DNA from 2 places in the Alteromonas sp. genome. Region 1 is predicted to be linked to the other one. Evidence: predicted binding sites of a transcription regulator. Region 1 holds the regulator's gene; the other holds the start of a gene.
The links. Region 1 encodes MetJ, which represses methionine synthesis genes. Its sites were predicted from a motif close to TAGACGTCTAGACGTCTA; they were not measured.
Positions count from the first base shown of each region.

Region 2: a site for MetJ is predicted at 2,854-2,871, ahead of metK (methionine adenosyltransferase). Genes of this name have one in related genera too.

Region 1 is NZ_CFHOXV010000041.1:4,840-12,443, forward strand. Features, by position in the region: gene metF (methylenetetrahydrofolate reductase) at 200-1,084, opposite strand; gene metJ (met regulon transcriptional regulator MetJ) at 1,241-1,564, shown strand; gene AC4PME_RS17235 (MFS transporter) at 1,613-2,821, opposite strand; gene AC4PME_RS17240 (malic enzyme-like NAD(P)-binding protein) at 2,919-4,172, opposite strand; gene rpmE (50S ribosomal protein L31) at 4,554-4,766, opposite strand; gene priA (primosomal protein N') at 4,943-7,114, shown strand; gene AC4PME_RS17255 (SPOR domain-containing protein) at 7,271-7,604, shown strand, end outside.
Region 2 is NZ_CFHOXV010000019.1:57,551-65,154, reverse strand. Features, by position in the region: gene AC4PME_RS12030 (3'-5' exonuclease family protein) at 1-129, shown strand, start outside; gene AC4PME_RS12025 (aspartate/glutamate racemase family protein) at 148-837, shown strand; gene AC4PME_RS12020 (hypothetical protein) at 862-1,359, opposite strand; gene metK (methionine adenosyltransferase) at 1,552-2,697, opposite strand; gene tkt (transketolase) at 3,162-5,153, shown strand; gene epd (erythrose-4-phosphate dehydrogenase) at 5,178-6,191, shown strand; gene AC4PME_RS12000 (phosphoglycerate kinase) at 6,223-7,398, shown strand; gene AC4PME_RS11995 (fructose bisphosphate aldolase) at 7,523-7,604, shown strand, end outside.

The DNA of each region.
Region 1 (7,604 bases):
TTCTCAGCAGATTGTAATCTCTGGCGCAGTGGCGAATTGACGAGAATAGTCAGGTATCGTAGCGATAAGGAGGAGGAGGCTAGGGGAAAAACCGTCTGCAGCAAGGATGCTGCAGTCGAGCCTCCAGGGATGGAGTTCCGGCGTGTTTTTCCCCTAGCCTCCGCATCCAGCGGAGATACCGTAATACGTCCGCCTCTCGTTAGCCGGCGCGAACGCCCAGCATGTGGCAGATGGCGTAGCTGAGTTCGCAGCGGTTCAGGGTGTAGAAGTGGAAGTGTTTCACCCCTTCTTTCGCCAGCACTTTTACTTGCTCCATGGCGATGTTTGCGCCAATCAGATTACGTGTTGCCTGGTCATCGTCATCCAGCCCTTCGTACATCTTGTGCAGCCAGCCCGGTACGTGAACATTGGTGAAACCGGCAAACTTAATCAGTGTCTGATAATTCGTCACCGGCAGGATCCCGGGAACGATATCCAAATCGATACCGGCTGCAGCAGCACGGTCACGGAAACGCAGGTAAACACTGGTGTCAAAAAAGAACTGAGTAATTGCTTCAGAAGCCCCGGCTTCCGCTTTACGCTTCAGGTTAAGCAGGTCGAACTGGGCATTCGGTGCTTCCGGATGTTTTTCCGGATAGGCAGCAACGGAAATATCAAAGTCTGCTACGTCTTTCAGCAGTGCCACCAGATCAGAAGCATACATTTCGGTTTTATCTACGCCCTTCGGTAAATCGCCACGCAGAGCAACAATGCGGCGAATACCCGAATCCCAGTATTCCTGAGCAATTTGTTTGAGTTCATCACGGCTTGCGTCCACACAGGTCAGGTGAGGGGCTGCCTGTACACCGGTTTGTTGTTGAATGCGTTTAACAACATCATGGGTACGGTCACGCTCACCACTGTTTGCACCGTAGGTCACAGACATATAAGAAGGCTTAAGAGGCGCCAGGCGTTCAACAGATTTCCACAGCGTTTGTTCCATCTTTTCCGAGTTAGGCGGAAAAAATTCAAAAGAGACATCAATGTCACGCAATTCGGACAATGACTGGTTTAAGGCGTCGATACCTTGTGCATAGGAAACCATTTTGTTGACTCACTCAATTCTTTGGACGTTTAGACGTCTAAACTAATTAATATATGTCTGGACGTCAAGAGGTTTACACGGCTTAATTGACCTTTTCGCTACATTGTTTAGAATTTCCGCTTATAAAGTAAAATAACAGGCAGTCCGAGATTTCACATGGCAGAATGGAATGGTAAGTATATACACCCTTACGCAGAGCATGGAAAAAAGAGTGAGCAAGTAAAGAAAGTCACTGTTTCTATTCCGATTAATGTGCTTAAGGTGCTCACAGACGAGCGAACCCGCAGACAAATTAATAACCTGCGTCACGCGACGAATTCAGAGTTACTGTGCGAAGCATTCCTTCATGCTTTCACCGGGCAGCCGCTGCCTGACGACGACGATTTGCGCAAAGATAACCCTAACCGTGTTCCTGCCGTTGCAAGGAAAATGATGGAAGAGATGGGGATCGACCCCACCGCCGACAACGAAGAAGAATAAAGTAAAGCCAGAGCGAATCACTCTGGCTTTTTTGTATCAGGGGCAAGCTTAGTCTTGTCTGGCTGAGGGCGGCTCGATTTTTTGCAATTCGAACAGGGGCCGGAAAGTTGAACGGAACAGGAGCACAATACCCAGGCTCATTACTCCGCCCGCAACCGCGCAGGCTACCGGACCAACAGCTGCCGTCACCGAACCACTTCTGAAATCTCCGAGTTCGTTGGAAGACGCGATGAACAGGGAGTTCACTGCACTCACCCGGCCACGTAGAGCGTCCGGTGTCATAATTTGTACCACTGAGCTTCTGATCACCACACTTATCATGTCTGAACCGCCATAAATCAGCAAAGCGAAGCAAGCCACATAAAGATTTTGTGAAAAGGCAAAGCCGATAATAGAAAAGCTGAAAAGGATCAGTGACCAGAACAGCAGCGGGCCGTTGCGTTCAATAGCCCGTTTACGTCGTACCATTGTCAGACCGATAAGCGTCGCACCCACAGCCGGCATGGCCCGCAATAAACCCAGTGTTTCCGGACCTTCATGTAAGACGTCTTTCACAAACACAGGTAATATGGCCATGACACTGCCACAAAGTATAACCACAAGATCAGTAAACAGCGCTCCGCGGACAACGTTGTTGTGCATCAGGTATTCCACACCGCTGAATATGTCTTTGAGCGCCAGTTTGCGCTCTGAATGAATGTTCAGAGCAGGCAACAAAGAAAAGCCACCCAGTGTAAACAGGCCGAAAATGATGAGCACCCAGTAGAGCTGACGGTCGAGCGCTGCCAGTAACACACCCGCGAGGAAAGGCCCCACGGTTAAGGCGATATTCCAGATAGAGCTTATGGCAGCCACCGCACGCCCCAGATGATCCGTGCTGACGATATTCGGCAACACAGACTGAATGGCCGGTGCGAAGAAAGCCCGCCCTGCGCCTAATACCGATAACGAGCAAAACAGCGCCCATTTATTCAGTTCCGGCTGATTCATCAGCAAAGCGACGGCCAGCACCACCAGTAACTGTAATCCGGCAGAAATTAACAGAATACTTTTGCGGGAAAAGTTGTCTGCAGCCCAGCCCGCCACGAGGAATAAACTGATTACCGGCACAATCTGAAAAATGCCTACCAGTGCCAGGTCAAAGGCCTCGCCGGTGGCTTCATATAAATGCCAGCCGATGCTGACTGCCATAGTTGAGCCGATAAGCGTGGTAGCTATTCGTCCGATGATGAGCCCGATAAGTGCTTTTGACCACATGAAATCTTTGTCCGTCAGATTAGGGGAAGCGGGAAGATAAACGAAAACGGGCCGGTAGTGTAACCGGCCCGTAACAAATGAAGTCAGTCTGCTTCAATCAGTCTTTGTTACCCGTGTATTTTGCCGGTAAGGATTCAACACCGGCAACGCCTGAGTCAATCGCTGCCTGTGCTACGGCACTGGCAATACGGTGAAGCAAACGGGGATCCATTGGTTTAGGAATGATGTAATCTTTACCAAATGTCAGCGATGCTGATTTACTGGCTTTCAATACTTCTTCAGGCACAGGCTCTTTCGATACTGAACGTAAAGCTTCTACCGCAGCAACTTTCATTTCGTCATTAATGGTCGAAGCACGCACATCCAGCGCACCACGGAAAATGAACGGGAAGCACAGTACGTTGTTCACCTGGTTGGGGTAATCTGAACGGCCTGTGGCCATGATCAAGTCACTGCGTACCTCATGGGCCAGTTCCGGTTTAATTTCCGGATCAGGGTTTGAGCAGGCGAATACCACCGGGTTTGGTGCCATCAGTTTCAGCGTTTCTGGAGGCAGTACGTCAGGGCCGGAAACACCGACAAAAATATCCGCACCATCCATAACATCGTCAAGGGTACGTTTGTCCGTGTTGTTGGCGAACAACATTTTGTGTTCCGTGAGATCGTCACGGCGGGTATGAATCACCCCTTTACGATCGAGCATATAAATGCGTTCACGCTGGGCGCCGCACTTGATCAGCAGCTCCATACAGGCAACGGCGGCAGCACCGGCTCCCATACAAACAATTTTGGCGTCTTCGATGTTCTTGCCCTGAATTTCCAGCGCGTTGAGCATACCGGCCGCTGTTACAATGGCGGTACCGTGTTGATCGTCATGGAATACCGGAATCTTGCAGCGTTTGATCAGTTCCTGCTCGATTTCGAAACATTCCGGCGCTTTGATATCTTCAAGATTAATACCGCCGAACGTATCAGCGATATTGGCAACCGTGTTGATGAATTCTTCAGTAGTCCGGTGTTTAACTTCAATATCGATGGCATCCAGTCCGGCAAAACGCTTAAACAGTAACGCTTTACCCTCCATCACTGGTTTTGATGCCAGCGGACCTAGATTACCTAATCCGAGAATGGCCGTACCATTACTGATTACTGCAACCATATTACCTTTGGCGGTATAGCGGTATGCTGCATCCGGATCTTCGGCAATTTCACGTACCGGCTCGGCCACGCCGGGGCTGTAGGCCAGTGCTAAATCATCTACGCTGTCAGCCGGAGTCGACAGTTCTACCTTTATTTTGCCCGGAGTAGGGTATTCGTGGTAATCCAGGGCGCGTTGTCTGAAATCTGACATTCTTTTGTGTGTCCTTCTCAGGGTTTGGTCTTTGCACAACTACTACTTGTCGTTACTGCGCTAATCTCTTGTTTTCTTTATAAAGCGCAGCTTGCGACAAATGTAACACAACGCCTTTCACAGTACATATCTGATCAGGAGCTATCTTATGCTTACTTTAGTTGCCGGAGGGCGGCTTCACAAAACGGAATTATCAATGCCGACTATTGATGAAATTTATAAGTTAACTTTAATTTATAATTTATTTTATATGGCTGGACGGTGAGGCGGGCCGGTGAGTAAAGCGTGACGGGACAAGCACGGGTTAAGTATGTTAAGTAACGGATTTAAGGCACAAAAAAAGCGCCGTAAAGGCGCTTTTTTCGCAATTCAATGCCGGACTTATTTTTTGCCCAGTGCACCAAAACGCTTCTTGAAGCGGTCAACACGACCACCAGTATCAACGTTACGCTGCTTACCAGTGTAGAACGGGTGGCAGTTTGAACATACGTCCAGGTTCAGTTCTTTACCTGCAGTAGAACGTACTTTGATAACATTACCGCAAGAGCAAGATGCAGTAATTTCTTCGTATTTAGGGTGAATACCTTCTTTCATGGGTTACCTCATTATATAAGGCCGTATCGCAATCCAGCCCGAAGCTGAACACCATACGCAACTATATTCAATACAAGGCACAACTGGCCTTGCCGTAAAGAGCGGCGCATATTAATGTATGACGCCGTTTTGATCAAGAACGATAAGTAAAAAAGTGCGGAAAATATAGGCAGATTATGCGTTTTGTTGAGGTGGCGGTTCCTGTACCGTTACGACAAGCTTTTACCTACTCCTGTGACACACTGCCGGAAGCAGGCTGCAGGGTCAGTGTGCCTTTCGGCCCCCGCACATTAACCGGCGTTGTTCTGGGAGAGGCGGAAACGCCGGAGAACAGCGGAAAAATCAAACCGGTTCACCATGTCATTGATGACAGGCCGGTGCTCGACAGTGTGATGCTGAAACTGTGTCACTGGTTATCCCAATATTATCTTCATCCGGTGGGTGAGGTTATTCACACTGTATTACCTGTCCTGCTGCGCAAGGGCGAACCGGCGAATCCGGTGGATGAAATCTGGTGGCATGCCGGCGATAACATTGATGAAAATCTGGCGTCCCTGAAGCGGGCGAAACGCCAGTATGCTTGTCTTGAGGCACTGGCGGATGAGCCTGTGCGCGAAGGCGATCTCAAAAACACCTTTCCTTCCGCCATCATCAGCGCACTGGAAGAGAAAGGCTTTGTGTACAGCGAAAGTAAACCGCCACCCTTGCGACCGAAAATGTGGCTCGATTATTTTCATGTCGGCAAAAAGCCGTTGCCTGATAAAGAGCAGGCGGTTGCCATCAGCGCGTTGTCGCAACAGGCCGGCAAGTTTGCGCCTTTTTTGCTGGAAGGGATCACCGGAAGCGGTAAAACCGAAGTTTACCTGCAGGCCATTGAAGATATTCTTTCTGCAGGTAAACAGGTATTGATTCTGGTACCGGAGATTGGCCTTACTCCGCAGACGGTTACCCGTTTTGCCAACCGCTTTGGTATCGATATTGGCGTATTACATTCCCAATTGAATGACAAAGATCGCCTTTCAGTCTGGCAGCGTGCGCGGGAAGGTGAACTGGGCATCATTATTGGTACCCGGTCTGCGATTTTTACGCCGATGAAATTTCCTGGCATGATCATTGTGGACGAAGAACATGATGATTCATTCAAACAGCAGGACGGACTGCGATATCACGCCCGGGATCTCGCAGTCATGCGCGCCAGCACCGAACACATTCCTCTTATTCTGGGTACCGCGACGCCTTCACTGGAAACACTGAACAACGCTCTGGCGAAGCGCTATGGTCATCTGCAACTGACCCGGCGGGCCGGCGGCGCTTCGAACACCCATCAGCAGGTACTGGATGTACGGGACCAGCGGATGCAGTTTGGTATTGCCGATGGCATGCTGAGCATCATGCGCCAGCATTTGTCGATGGGAAATCAGGTACTGGTATTTGTTAACCGGCGGGGGTACGCACCGGCATTGCTCTGCCATCATTGTGGTCATTCTTATGATTGCCGCCGGTGCGAACGGCCCTACACGGTTCACCGCACCCAGCAACGTTTGCAGTGCCATCATTGCGGTGGCGCCAGACCGGTACCCCGCCAGTGCGAACATTGCGGTGAAAATAAACTGATTACTGCCGGCGTGGGAACGGAGCAGATTGAAGATGGTCTGGCGAAGTTGTTCCCCGCCGTGAAGCAAATCCGTATCGACAGCGACTCGGTGCGGGGCAAAGATAAGTTGCAACGTTCTCTGGATGACATTAACGCGCAGAAGTATCAATTGCTGATTGGTACGCAGATATTGTCGAAAGGGCATCATTTTCCCCATGTAACACTGGTAGTTGTACTGGACTGCGACGGCGCCTTATTCAGCGCTGATTTTCGTGCCAGTGAAAAACTGGCGCAACTGGTTACTCAACTGGCGGGGCGCGCAGGCAGGGCATCGAAGCCGGGGGAAATGTGGTTACAAACGCATAATCCGGGACACCCGTTGCTACAGGATTTAGTGCACAACGGTTACGGGCATTTTGCCCGCCAGGCGCTGGAAGAAAGAAAGTTATCATGGATGCCGCCCTTTCAGTCTCAGGCGGTGATCCGGGCTGAAGCCACTAATGCTGAACAGGCGTGGGATTTTCTTGAACAGGCGGGGGCGATGTTGCAAAGTCCGTCGGTGAGATTAAACGGGCCGCTTCCCTGTCTGATTGAGAAGCGTCAGGGGCGCTACCGTTTTATGCTGGTCCTGCAGTCAGCGAGGCGTAATGATATCAACGGGTTACTCAGAAAAGCCTTACCGGTATTATCAGCGATGCCGGCGGCAAGCCGTGTTCGCTGGTCACTGGATGTTGATCCCTCTGACTTCAGTTAGTATTCGCATCTTAACGCATATAGCGGCAGCATTTTCGGAAAATTCACGATACACTGCTGTGCGGTTTCACCGGAAAGCGCTGATTTAATCACGTGATAATCAGCCAGCAGGTGATGCTTTTTTTCAAACAATATTTGACGGGATATTACGCCGGATATGGCACAACGTGATTATGTAGCTCGTGGTCGTGCGCCACAAAATAAAAAGAACAACAATAAACGCAAGCCGCCTTCGCCGGAGACGAACCGGACTAAGATTTGGGCACGTCTGGTGGTTGTGGTGATCGCTATTCTGGGTCTGATTTATTTCCTGTTCTCGATTAAAGACAATGTTGATGAAACGGCTGACTCGCCGATGGAACCACTACCGCAAATTGTCGAAGAAGAGGAATTGCCTGAGCTGCCTAAGGAAGAATGGGAGTACATTAAATCCTTACCCGGCTACGAAGTCGAAGTGGAAGTAGCGGAGCAACAAAAATCCGACAAACTGT
Region 2 (7,604 bases), on a different contig from region 1:
CATGAAGTGAAGCAGACTCTGGTCAATCAGCAGTGTGTTAAACGCCATCGTGCCAGTGTAGATGCGGAGCTCATCCAGCAAACCTTCATGACTACAGCATCCATGCCGATGCCGGCACTGGCAAGATAGTACGTACAGGGAACTTCAATGAAGCAGATTGGTATTATCGGTGGCATGAGCTGGGAATCATCGGCAATGTATTACCGCCTGATTAACAGCTATGTGAAACAACGTCTGGGCGGGCTGCACAGTGCACGCATATTACTGAACAGCGTGGATTTCGCAGAGATTAGCCAGTGGCAGCATGAAAATAACTGGGATGCACTTACCCGGGCGATGGTTCAGGCTGCAAAACAACTGGAAGCCGGCGGCGCAGACGGCGTTGCTATTGCGACTAATACGATGCACAAAGTCGCTCCTGAAGTAGAAAAGGCCCTGAACATACCCTTACTCCATATTGCTGATGCGACAGCCAGTGTGTGCGAGCGCGGGGGCATAAATAAAGCAGCCCTGACAGGCACCCGGTTCACCATGGAGCAAGCATTCTATACTGAACGGCTGCAAGGGTATGGGATCACTGTCCTGACACCGGATATGGCCGGCCGGCAGGTCATTCATGACATTATTTATAATGAACTGTGCAAAGGCGAAACACGGGCATCCTCAAAAGAGATTTATCAGCAAATCATTGAGCAAATGGCAGCAGACGGTGCGCAGGCTGTCATTCTCGGCTGCACGGAAATTGGTATGTTGATAAAGTCCGGAGATGTCAGTATTCCGGTACTGGACACCACGGAAATTCATTGCGAAAGCATTGTGGATTTTATGCTGGGGTAACGCAGGCCGTTGTCTGAGTAAGGGTCAGAAATAGTACTGCACGCCGAGCAACAATGAATTGATGTCTTTATCACTCACTTCCCTATACTGGTACTCCACTGCCATTTTCACCGAATTTAATTCTCCGATTTGCCAGCCGACGCTGGCGGCGGTGCCTGCATTGTAAGGCAGATAAAGCCAGTCAGAATAGGCGGCCTGTTGATCGTTACTGGTTTGCAGAGCTGCGAAAATGCGTTGACTGGAGTCTTTTAACAATGAGCGGCTGGCCGAGACCCTCACGGAGTCTACGGAGTGATACGTACTAATCTTGTCAACCCACTGGTCGTGATAAGGCAGCTCGCGGTTGTAGCGCACCCCAAATCGCCAGGCTGGCAGGCGCTGACTGCGAAATGAAATTTCAGACTGATAGGGGGAGGCAACGTATACCGGCTGACTTTTTTTCGTAGCAGAAAGTACACTGTCGCCTGCATGACACAGCGTACTTAATAAAGTCAGACAACTCACTAGCCAGAAGCATTTCATGGCATGGTTCCTATGTGTGTGCCTGAGTCTGCAGCTCAGTTAGGGATTGATTATCGGGCAGGCAATGCGATTTATACTTAAGTGTAGTTGGTTTGGATGATTATCCCAGTGGGAAAATGTAATTATTTTTAAAATAATTTAAATAAAAAAAGCGGCATGTTCCCACATGCCGCTTTCCTTTTATCTTTGTTTTTATACAGAGGCTTTAAGCGCTTCTGCTTTGTCAGTGGCTTCCCACGGGAATTCATCACGGCCGAAGTGACCGTAAGCAGCCGTCGGACGGTAAATCGGACGTTCCAGATCAAGCATCTTGATCAGGCCGTAAGGACGTAAGTCAAAGTGTTCACGTACCAGTGCCACCAGTGTTTTCTCATCAACCACGCCTGTACCAAACGTTTCAATACTGATAGATGTTGGCTCTGCTACACCGATAGCGTAAGACACCTGAATTTCACAACGCTTCGCCAGACCGGCTGCAACGATATTCTTCGCCACATAACGACCTGCATATGCCGCCGAGCGGTCTACTTTTGACGGATCTTTGCCGGAGAATGCACCACCACCGTGACGGGCCATACCGCCGTAGGTATCTACGATAATTTTACGGCCAGTCAGACCACAGTCACCCATTGGGCCGCCAATTACAAAACGACCAGTCGGGTTAATGTGGAATTGAGTATTTTTGGTCAGCCATTCCGAAGGCAATACAGGCTTAATCACTTCTTCCATAACGGCTTCGCGAAGTTGCTCTGTGGTGACCTTTTCATTGTGCTGAGTAGACAGAACAACAGCATCAATACCCACCGGCTTGTCGTTCTCATAAATAAAAGTCACCTGACTTTTCGCATCAGGGCGCAGGAAATCGAGCTGGCCGGATTTTCTGACTTCAGCCTGCTTTTGTACCAGGCGGTGTGCGTAGGTGATCGGTGCCGGCATTAATACGTCAGTTTCGTCACTGGCATAGCCGAACATCAGACCCTGGTCACCGGCACCCTGTTCTTCAGGGCGGGCACGGTCAACACCCTGATTAATGTCAGGAGATTGCTTACCAATCGCATTCAGCACAGCACAGGAGTCAGCATCAAAGCCTACATCTGAGTGGTTGTAACCAATTTCTTTTACCGTCTGACGGGTCAATTCTTCAATATCGACCCAGGCGGATGTGGTGATCTCACCACCTACCAGTACCATACCGGTTTTTACATACGTTTCGCAGGCAACCCGTGCTTTGGGATCCTGTTCTAATATGGCGTCAAGCACAGCATCTGAAATCTGGTCGGCAATTTTATCCGGATGTCCTTCTGAGACTGATTCCGATGTGAATAAATGTGCGGCCATAAATCCTCCGTTATTTCTGGGTTAACCAATACATCACTATCATAAGCTTAAGTGACTGGCTGGTTGGGTATATTCGTTCGCCCCCGGGTATATTCTGTCGTCCCGGACGATGAACAGCATTGTACCGGGTTCGTGTAAAAATACCATCTTTACTTCTGGACGTCTAAAAGTCTATTTGTTACGTTTCGTTGACAGTCCGGTTCGTTATTACGTGAGTAAGACGAAAAACGATTTCTGTCAGCAGAGAACCTGTTTTGCGCAACGACTATCCGAATAATTGTTATAAGTTAACTAAATTCGATAAGTGCACCCGGTATAAAACACATTGAACTGGTTATGCGCTTAGGTAAGAATAGTCGCCAGTTTGAAAATTCATAGTCGGCAGCAGGAATTCCTATCCGTTTCCGGATTAATGTCCGGGTTGTCAGTGTCAAAGTTTTAAGCAAATTATTAAAGGAGTTAGCATGCCAACTCGTCGTGAACTTGCCAACGCTATCCGCGCACTAAGCATGGATGCAGTTCAGCAAGCCAAATCAGGCCACCCGGGCGCCCCTATGGGTATGGCGGATATCGCGCAGGTTTTGTGGTGCGATTATCTTTCTCATAACCCGTCTAATCCTAACTGGGCGAACCGCGACCGTTTTGTGCTTTCAAACGGTCACGGCTCTATGCTGCTTTATTCATTGCTGCATCTTACGGGTTACGATCTGCCGTTAGAAGAGCTGAAAAATTTCCGTCAGTTACATTCTAAAACCCCTGGTCACCCTGAATATGGCTATGCGCCGGGTGTTGAAACCACCACCGGCCCGCTGGGACAAGGGATCAGCAACGCCGTAGGTATGGCGCTGGCAGAGAAAGTGCTGGCTGCACAGTTTAATCAGGACGGCCACGATATCGTCGACCATTACACCTACACGTTCCTGGGTGACGGCTGTCTGATGGAAGGTATTTCTCATGAAGTTTGCTCATTAGCCGGCACTTTAGGTCTTGGCAAGCTGGTGGCGTTCTACGATGACAACGGCATCTCTATCGACGGCGAAGTGGAAGGATGGTTCACCGACGATACTGTGAAGCGTTTCGAATCATACGGCTGGCATGTCATTGCCGGTGTTGATGGTCACAACCCTGATCAAATCCGTAAAGCGGTTGATGAAGCCCGCGCGAATACCACACAGCCTACACTTATCTGCTGCAAAACCATTATCGGTTTTGGTTCCCCTAACAAGCAGGGCAAAGAAGATTGTCACGGCGCCCCGCTGGGTGATGACGAAATTGCATTAACCCGCAAAGAACTTGGCTGGACCCACGGTGCCTTCGAAGTACCACAGGATATTTACGCTGAGTGGGATGGTAAAGAAAAGGGCAGTGCGGCAGAAGCGAGCTGGAACGAAGCGTTTGCAGCCTATGAAAAAGCGTTCCCTGAACTGGCAGCAGAATTCAGCCGCCGCGTAAACGGTGATGTTCCGGCTGACTTCGTTGAAAAAGCGGATGCTTACATTGCAAAACTGCAAGCTAATCCTGATGCCCCGGCAACCCGTAAAGCATCGCAGAATGCACTGAATGCATATGGTCCGTTACTGCCGGAATTGCTGGGCGGTTCTGCTGACCTTGCCGGTTCTAACCTGACAATCTGGTCAGGCTCAAAAGGTGTTGATGAGAAAGACGCATCCGGTAACTACATCTATTACGGTGTACGTGAGTTCGGTATGTCGGCAATGATGAACGGCATTACCCTGCACGGCGGCTTTAAAGCGTACGGCGCGACCTTCCTGATGTTTATGGAATATGCACGCAACGCAGTGCGAATGGCCGCGCTGATGAAAGCGCCGTCTATCTTTGTCTATACCCACGATTCTATTGGTCTGGGTGAAGATGGTCCTACGCACCAGCCGGTTGAGCAACTGGTGGCATTACGCTCTACGCCTAACCTTGACAACTGGCGGCCTTGTGACCAGGTTGAGTCTGCGGTTGCCTGGAAAGAAGCAATTTTACGCACCGAAGGTCCTACCACCTTAATTTTTACCCGTCAGGGTTTACCGCAGCAAGCACGCTCTGCTGAGCAGGTTGCTGACATCGCTAAAGGTGGTTATATCCTTAAGGATACTGAAGGTACACCGGATGTACTGCTGATCGGCACCGGCTCTGAAGTGCAACTGGCTGTCGCTGCCAGCGAGCAACTGGCTGAGAAGGGTGTTAAAGCCCGTGTGGTTTCTATGCCTTGTACTGATGCGTTTGACCGTCAGGATGCTGAATATCGTGAAGCTGTTCTGCCTTCAAGTGTTACTAAGCGTGTTGCAGTTGAAGCATTAGCGAAAGATTCCTGGTATAAATACACAGGTTTCGGCGGCGCAATTGTGGGCATGGACACCTTTGGTGAATCCGGTCCGGCAGGAGAACTGTTCAAACACTTCGGCATTACAACAGATGCCGTTGTTGAGGCAGCGTTGTCTTTATAATAGTTCGACAACAGGCGGTTTTTTATGGTCCGTGTAGCCATAAATGGGTTTGGCCGCATTGGTCGTAACGTACTGCGCGCCCTGTATGAAACAGGGCGCAATCAATTGATTAAAGTAGTTGCGATTAACGACCTGGCAGAACCTCAAGGCATAGCCCATCTGCTCAAATACGACACCACGCATGGTCGGTTCGGGTTTGATGTGGCGCTACAAGACGAACAGTTAATGGTGGCGGGTGACAGTATCCGCCTGTTGGCTGAACCAGATATTCACAACCTCCCCTGGGACACTCTGGGGGTGGATATTGTGCTCGAATGTACCGGTGTATTTTCTGACCGGCAGGCCGGTCAGGCCCATCTTGATGCCGGTGCCGGCAAAGTGCTCTTTTCACAGCCCGGCAGCACCGATTTAGACAACACCATCATTTTTGGCACCAACGAAGAATCGTTGTTACCTGAACACAAACTGGTATCTAACGGCTCGTGCACCACGAACTGTATTGTTCCTGTCATCCAGGCGCTGGATAATGCTTTCGGCGTATTAAGCGGCACAATCACTACCATACATGCGTCAATGCATGATCAGCAGGTGATTGATGCTTATAACAAAGATCTCCGTCGTGCCAGAGCTGCGAGTCAGTCTATCATTCCTGTCGACACCCGGTTAGCCGCCGGCATCGAACGTATTCTGCCAAAGTTTGCAGGTAAGTTTGAAGCCATTGCGGTGCGGGTACCCACAGTCAATGTGACGGCCATGGATTTAAGTGTCACGCTGGACACAGAAGTGAACATCACTGATGTGAACAACGCACTGAAAAAAGCGCGCGAAGGGCGACTTTCCGGTATATTGGGTTATTCGGAAGCGCCGTTAGTCTCAGTAGATTTTAATCACGATCCTCATTCATGCATTGTTGACGGAACGCAAACCCGTGTAAGTCACCGTCAGCTGGTGAAAACGCTGGTGTGGTGTGACAATGAATGGGGTTTTGCAAATCGAATGATTGATACCACGCTGGCCATGTACCAGTCGGGGTGTTGAGGAAATTAACTTCAGTTTTTAAGGGAAAACTATGGCAATTCCAAGCATGCAGGATTTGGCGCTGAACGGTCAGCGCGTGTTGATCCGTCAGGATCTCAACGTACCGGTAAAAGACGGTAAAGTTATGTCAGATGCGCGTATCAAAGCATCTATCCCTACAATCAAAGCTGCTCTGGAAGCCGGCGCAGCGGTAATGGTGATGTCTCACCTGGGTCGTCCTGAAGAAGGCAAATACGAAGAAGAATATTCACTGCAACCAGTCGTGGATTACTTAAATGGTGCACTGGACGTGTCAGTGTCGCTGGTTAAAGACTATCTGAACGGTGTTGACGTGAAGCCGGGCGAACTGGTTATTCTGGAAAACGTTCGTTTTAATAAAGGCGAAAAGAAAGACGACGAAACCCTGTCAAAACAATACGCTGCGCTGTGCGACATCTTTGTCATGGATGCCTTCGGTACAGCTCACCGTGCTCAGGCGTCGACACATGGTGTCGCAAAATTTGCGCCAAAAGCATGTGCTGGCCCGCTGCTTGCAGCTGAACTGGATGCACTGGGTAAAGCATTAGATAATCCTAAGCGTCCGATGGTTGCTATTGTGGGTGGTTCAAAGGTTTCTACCAAACTTACCGTGCTGAAAACGCTGGCAGAGAAAGTGGACCAGCTTATTGTTGGTGGTGGTATCGCCAATACGTTCATTGCAGCTCAGGGCCACAATGTGGGCAAATCACTGGTTGAAATGGACCTGGTTGATGAAGCGAAAGAGCTCATTGCACAGGCGCAGGCAAACGGCGGTGATATTCCGGTACCTACTGATGTGGTCACCGGTACTGAGTTCTCTGAAACCACGCCGGCCACATTAAAGGCGGTGGATCAAATCGGCGACGACGACATGGTGTTCGATATCGGTCCTGATTCGTCGGCGGCGTTAGAAACAATTTTGAAAAATGCGGGCACAATTGTCTGGAACGGTCCTGTGGGCGTATTTGAATTCGATCAATTCGCCGCAGGCACAAAAGCGTTAGCACAGGCTATTGCAGACAGTGACGCATTCTCTATTGCAGGTGGCGGTGACACGTTAGCGGCAGTAGATAAGTATGATATCGCAGATAAGATATCTTACATCTCTACCGGCGGTGGTGCTTTCCTTGAGTTCCTGGAAGGTAAAACCCTGCCAGCGGTCGCTGTTTTAGAAGAAAAAAACCAATAATAAAAACAGCGCTCGTGTAACGAAATTCGTTACTCAACTTGTCCGGCGAACAGTGACGTTTGCCGGCATTATTATAAACCCTACAGCCGTCTTTACACGCGGCACATAAAAAGGAGTGTTGCTCATGGCATCACAAGCGCAGCAGGCTATGCTGGATAAAATTAAAGTCCAAAAAGGTTTCATTGCAGCCCTCGATCAAAGCGGAG